Regions from separate parts of the Pyruvatibacter sp. HU-CL02332 genome, predicted to be linked through region 1. Evidence: predicted binding sites of a transcription regulator. Region 1 holds the regulator's gene; each other region holds the start of a gene.

Region 1 (2,202 bases):
TGAGGTGGACATTGAAGCGCAGGCGCTGCGCCTGATTGCTCTGCGCCAGCCAATGGCGATTGATCTGCGCGAAACAGTCTCCGCCATCAAGATCTCATCGGACCTTGAGCGCATTGGTGATTTGGCCAAGAACATTTCAAAGCGCGCGCTGGCTGTGGATCAGGCAAGTCCGGGTCGTGCCATGCAGGGGCTTGAGCGCATGGGCCGTCAGGTCCTCAATCAGCTCAAGGAAGTGCTTGATGCCTACGCCCAGCGCGACAATGAGCGTGCCATGGTCGTCTGGCGGCGCGACGAAGAGATTGACGAGATGTACAACTCCCTCTTCCGGGAGCTGCTCACCTACATGATGGAAGATCCGCGCACGATTTCCCTGTGCACCCATCTTCTGTTTGTCGCCAAGAACCTTGAACGTATCGGCGACCATTCCACCAACATCGCAGAAACCATTCAGTTCCTTGTGACCGGTGAAGCGCTTGGAGAGAACCGGCCAAAGGGTGACACGACCAGTGTCACAAACATGGAATTCCCAGCTGACGCAGAAACACCACCGCAGTCATGATGCAACTCTCGACCGCGCCATCAGCTGCAAAAGCAATGTCCGGGGCAAGACCAATGAAAACGCAACCCCTCGTGCTCATCGTTGAAGACGAAGACGCACTGACGACCCTGCTGCAATACAATCTTGAAAAAGAGGGTTACAGGGTCTCAACCACAGCTGACGGCGAAGAAGCCACGATGATTGTGGATGAGCAGCAGCCTGATTTGGTCCTGCTGGACTGGATGCTGCCGCAGGTCTCAGGCATTGAGCTCTGCCGTCGCTTTCGGGGGCGCAGCGAAACACGCAACATTCCTATCATCATGCTGACCGCACGCGGCGAAGAAGCGGATCGTGTTCGCGGGCTGGATACGGGCGCTGACGACTACATCACCAAGCCCTTTTCCATGACCGAGCTTCTCGCCCGCGTCCGGGCAGTCCTGCGCCGTATTCGGCCAGCCCTGACAGACGACATTGTGACCTTCGGCGATGTGGCGGTTGATCGGTCATCCCACCGTGTGCGGCGAGGCGAGCGGGAAATTCATCTCGGGCCAACCGAATTCCGCCTGCTTGATCACCTGATCCAGCATCCCGGTCGTGTGTTCAGCCGCGAGCAGCTGCTGGATGCGGTTTGGGGGTCAGACGTCTATGTGGAAGCCCGCACCGTGGATGTGCATGTCGGTCGGTTGCGCAAAGCCCTGAACAATCCTGGCGAGCAGGATCCCATCCGTACTGTGCGTTCTGCCGGCTACGCTTTGGATGAACACTTCCGCGATTAGCAGAAACGTCAGGCGCGAAAACGAAAAAGGCGGACCGTTTGGCGGTCCGCCTTTTTGTTGAAGCCGTCTTCTTGGAAAAGACGTGAAAACTTGTGTCCGGCCTTAACCGATCATGCGGTTTGGAAACTGCCGTGGACGATCCTTGCGTTCCCGACGGGAAGGAAGTGGCTGATAGGCCTTCTTGGCGTGGGCTGCGCAATAGGGCAGGCCGGGTGCAGAACGCTGCCCGCAGAAGTGGAAGCTTTCGTCGCCCGGATCACCATTTGGCCACTTGCAGGTCTGTTCGGTGAGCTCCAGAAGGTTTGCCTGGGCATCAGGGTCGCTGATGACTTCTAGCTCTTCGGGTTCTGGCGCCGGAGCAACGGCTGTCTTCTTACTGGCCGTTTCACGCCGGGGCGCTGCCGTTGACGCTGCACGCGGCGCGCGCGGCGCTGCAGGGCGGCGACGGGTGACGCGGGTGGGTGCACCACGGCCTGACAGGCCCAGACGGTGCACTTTACCAATCACGGCATTACGAGTGACGCCGCCAAGCCGGGCTGCAATCTGACTGGCACTCAGCCCGTCGAGCCACATCTGCTTGAGCTGTTCAACGCGCTCATCGGTCCACGTCATCGCATTTTCCCCCTACAAATCGCAGATGAGCGGTCACTTTGGGTGTAAACCACAACATCTCGTGTTAACCTTGAGTTAACCTACTATATGGCCCGACTCGGCGGCAAGAGATGTTGTGGTTTTATAGGGGGTTATCCACAATATATTGATTCTAACGCTTCGCGAGGGCGTCGGCTGTGGATAAAGGCCTTGCGCGAGGTCCCGCAGGGGCATACCTCCCGCACCAAGGGTCACATCACATAAAGACAGCTGGTTTTTGGCGCAGGGGTCTGCCAT
Region 2 (2,202 bases), on a different contig from region 1:
CTCATTGCCGGTCTGGTCAGCTTCATTCCGTTTGTCGGGGCACTGGTGGGTATGTTCCTTTCAGTTGGCTTGGCTCTCATTCAGTTCTGGCCTGACCCCCTGATGATAGGAGCCGTCGCGGCGGTGTTCTTCGTGGGACAGGCTATTGAAGGAAACATCCTCACCCCTTGGCTTGTGGGCTCCCGCGTCAAGTTGCACCCGGTTTGGGTAATTTTCGCACTCTTTGCATTCGGAACGCTCTTTGGTTTCGTCGGTGTACTTCTCGCCTTGCCGCTGGCAGCTCTCATCGGAGTCCTGACGCGATTTGGCATTGGCGAGTACCTCAAGAGCGATCTCTACAAGGGCAATCATCGTGAGTAAGGCGGGGTCCACAGCAACTGGACCTCAGATACCTCTGCCGCTTGATCACCGACCTGCGCAGGGCCGCGATGATTTTTTGGTGTCGCAGAGCAATGCCGTTGCGGTTGCGTGGGTCGACAAATGGCCTGATTGGCCTCAGCCCATCGTGGTGCTCAGCGGTCCAGAGGGAAGCGGCAAGACGCATCTCGCGGATGTATGGAGAGCCGGGGCGAATGCTGCGTCCTGCAATGCCATGGACCTGACACGAGAAAATGTTCCTGAGCTTCTGACAGGCGGTGGACTTGTTGTCGAAGATATAGAGCTATTGCGTGACCCTGCGGCACTCTTTCACTTGCTGAATTTCGCGCGTGAGAAGGGGGCAAGCCTGATGCTCACCTGCACAACGGCTCCGGGCACACTACATTTTCCCTTGGCAGACCTGATGTCTCGGCTGAAGGCAGCCCCTCATGTGCAACTGCTTGAGCCCGACGACATGTTGCTCATTCAGCTGATCGCCAAACTCTTTGCGGAGCGTGGCGTACATGCGAGCCCGGACATGCTGGAATACATTGCGCACAGGATCGACCGGTCAGCTCACGCAGCCCGCTCAATCGTTGAGAAAATCGATTTTCATGCTCTGAGCCATGGCAGGCGCCTCAACATGAAGGTCATTCGAGACGTGTTGAAGGCCTCCGCCGACAAAGCGTAGTTTGGGCTCTAGCCCCCAAAACTGATACTGTCATCTATCCGTCACACCCAAGTGCGATGGCTGCATTCAGATTGGATGATTTTGTGTTCGCCGCACCGGCTGGGATGCGGCCCGACACGATATGGAAACAGACATGACCGCTGAAACAAATGTAACGCCCTTTGCCGCCACCCAGCCATCCAGCGAGGGCAAGGGAGCTGAATTTGCGCACATTGCAGCTGACTCCAATGAGCGCTTCATAAACCGTGAGCTTTCCTGGCTGGCCTTTAACGGGCGCGTCCTGGAAGAAAGCGGCAATGAGACCCATCCATTGCTCGAGCGGTTGAGGTTCCTGTCGATTTCAGCGTCCAACCTCGACGAATTTTATATGGTTCGTGTCGCCGGATTGCACGGTCAGGTTCAGGCCGGCGTCGACACGCTTAGCCAGGAGGGTCTCACACCTGCCCAACAGCTTGAGCAGGTGAACGCGGCAGCCGGAATACTCATGCGGTCTCAACAGGACATGTGGCGCAATCTACATGCGCTGTTGAGCGCGACGGGTATCAACGTCGTCGATGAACAGGCATTAACCGTCGTTGAGAAAGACTGGTTGGAAGGTTTCTTCCTGGAGGAAGTCTTCCCGGTTCTGACGCCCCTTGCCGTAGATCCGGCTCACCCGTTCCCGTTCATTCCAAATCTGGGAATCTCCATGGCGCTTGATTTGCGACGGGAGAGCGACGGTCAGCAGTTGTCAGCGCTGTTACCTATTCCCGGCCAGATCAAACGTTTCGTAAGGCTCCCCAATTCGTCTGAAGATGGAAAGGAAGTCATCCGCTTCATCACCCTTGAAGCAGTTATTCGCCTGTTCTCAAGCCGTCTCTTTCCTGGTTATGAGGTGAAAGGATCCGGTGTCTTTCGCATCATCCGCGATAGCGACCTTGAAATTGAAGAAGAAGCAGAAGACCTGGTGCGGCTCTTCGAAAGTGCGTTGAAACGCCGCCGCCGCGGCAGTGTGGTCCGCCTCAAGATCGCCAGCGACATGCCCGCGCGTTTGCGCAAGCTGGTGATTTCCGAACTGGAAGTAAGCCCGCGAGACGTCATCCTCGTGGATGGTCTTGTAGGGCTCGCGTCAACGTCACAACTGATCGTTGATGATCGACCGGACTTAAAATTCG
Region 3 (2,202 bases), 1.2 Mb from region 1:
CGTTGGGCTGCATTCAGGCCCTTCAGTGCAACACCAATGAGTGCCCCTCCGGAGTCGCAACGCACAAGAAACACCTGCAACGCGGCCTTGTGGCAACCGACAAGGCTGAACGCGTCTATCGCTACGCCACCACCATGCATAAGGAAGTCGGCACTGTGGCGCACTCGTGCGGGGTTGATGATCCCCGCATGCTCAAGCGCCATCATTGTCGCATCATGGGTGCCAACAGCCGCACCATCGGCCTGCATGAAATGTATCCTCCCGGCGGCAGCTTTGCGCCGGCGGCGGAGAAGCCGGACACCCTTACGGATGGCTCGGGAATGGCAGCCCAGTAAGGCTGCACGGGCAATACCGCTAAGGCATGACGAGACGGATCTGGGGCGCTTTAGACACGTCCCAGCATTCAACTTCGATCGGCAGGGTGAACAGGTCATCGCCATCAACCTGAACCGGGTCCAGGCCCTGACCATCCGCAGGACGAATGGTGATGGCATTACTCGTCAGCACATTCACACCCGGCATTTTTTCCAGGCGGCCGAGCGCCAGACCAAGCAGAGCAAGCACAAGCGATGCGCGGTTGCGAGCTGAAACACACAGAGTTTTCAAACCCACGGCATCAAACCGGGCTGATGGCGCAAGACTATACGCCCCCGCATAATGCTCAGCGTTCGCGACAACGGCCCATCCACAGTCAAACGACTGGATGCCATCGCTCACCTCAAGGCGTGGTCCTGATTTCCCGAACACCTGCTTGATTCCAGCCCAGACAAAAGCCAGCTTTCCGAATCTGCGTTTCATGGCCGGGTCGATGGCATGGACCAGTCTCCCGTCAAATCCGGCACCGACCCACAACAGGAAGAACCGCTTGTTGACGCGCCCTGCACCAATCTGCCGCGGCTGGCCGTTTAGAAGCAAAGCTCCCAATGCATCGCTCGTGCGCGGAAGACCGATTTCGATGGCCAGTACATTCGCAGTCCCGGTGGGGATAACCCCAAGCGGCACTTCGCTGCCGGCAAGCCCGTTAGCAACTTCGTTGATCGTGCCGTCGCCACCTGCAGCAACCACAATCTCGGCAGACCCATCAAGGGCCGCCTCACGCGCAAACAGTTCCGCATCACCGGGTCCTGTTGTCTCACGCAATGTAACCGTCGCGCCTTCGCGGTTCATTGCCTCTACAACATCAATCAATTTGCGCCTTCTGCGCCACCCCGCCGTTGGGTTGTAGATGACCGTTACCGCCCGCCGCATGGCAGGAGGCGGGGCATTGTGGTTACCGGCGGTGCCTGCATTATCCGCGTACAAATGGTTCACCTCAGCGTCACAAAACGTTCATTCCCTGTCGGGATAGTCCCGCCAGATCACAGGCGGACACGCTTGATTCGATTGGTATTTTCAGCGCCGGACACAGTCGTGACGGCAAACACCAAAAAGATCAAGTACTCCGTATACGAATTATAAAACGCTTATGCGTTTTGATGTTTGGCCCTTGGTACTTGCGGTTCCCATGACACTTACCGGCATGCTGACACGCACATCCGACAACCCGATTGTTGCCACGGCAAAATCAGCCGGCAAGGCACTCCGGGCAAAACCCTTCCGGGACAGGCTTGCCCTGTTTGGACTACGCGCCCGCGGGCGAAAAAGGGTGAAGCGCAAGCATCTGATCGTGCGCGAGCCTGTACACCACCGCACCCTTTTTATTTCCGATACACATCTGGGCACACCGGGCTGCAAGGCAGAACTGCTGGCGGATTTCCTGCGTCACAATGAGGCCGACACACTCTACCTTGTGGGCGATATCATCGACGGCTGGCGCATCAAGCGGTCGTGGTACTGGAACGACGCCCACAATCAGGTCATTCAGGAAATACTGCGCAAAGCCCGGAAGGGCACACGGGTCATCTACGTACCCGGCAATCACGATGAAGCCCTGCGTGACTATATCGGCGTCACGCTGGCAGGTGTGGAAGTCATCAATGAGGACATCCACCGCGCTGCCGACGGAAAATCCTATCTGGTGCTGCATGGTGACCAGTTTGACGGGGTGGTGCGATACGCCAAATGGCTCGCCCATGTGGGTGACTGGGCCTACAACTTTGCCCTGGCCGCATCAGGGATGCTTCACAACATCCGCCGGACATTCGGGCTGTCTTACTGGTCGCTCTCTGCCTACCTGAAGCACAAGGTCAAAAACGCCGTCGA

Evidence for each region. The regulator PhoB, encoded in region 1, activates phosphate uptake and scavenging genes when phosphate is short. The targets are predictions, from matches to a motif close to TGTCATNNANCTGTCAT.
Region 2: a site for PhoB is predicted at 1,077-1,093, ahead of ABXH05_RS13610 (RNA degradosome polyphosphate kinase). Genes of this name have one in related genera too.
Region 3: a site for PhoB is predicted at 1,317-1,333, ahead of ABXH05_RS03615 (UDP-2,3-diacylglucosamine diphosphatase). Genes of this name have one in related genera too.

Annotation. Positions count from the first base shown of each region.
Region 1 is NZ_BAABWK010000001.1:1,962,482-1,964,683, forward strand. It holds gene phoU (phosphate signaling complex protein PhoU) at 1-559, shown strand, start outside; gene phoB (phosphate regulon transcriptional regulator PhoB) at 613-1,314, shown strand; gene ABXH05_RS09330 (GcrA family cell cycle regulator) at 1,417-1,926, opposite strand.
Region 2 is NZ_BAABWK010000002.1:614,520-616,721, reverse strand. It holds gene ABXH05_RS13620 (AI-2E family transporter) at 1-360, shown strand, start outside; gene ABXH05_RS13615 (P-loop NTPase family protein) at 353-1,048, shown strand; gene ABXH05_RS13610 (RNA degradosome polyphosphate kinase) at 1,182-2,202, shown strand, end outside.
Region 3 is NZ_BAABWK010000001.1:748,126-750,327, forward strand. It holds gene ABXH05_RS03605 (FMN-binding glutamate synthase family protein) at 1-335, shown strand, start outside; gene ABXH05_RS03610 (diacylglycerol/lipid kinase family protein) at 355-1,248, opposite strand; gene ABXH05_RS03615 (UDP-2,3-diacylglucosamine diphosphatase) at 1,466-2,202, shown strand, end outside.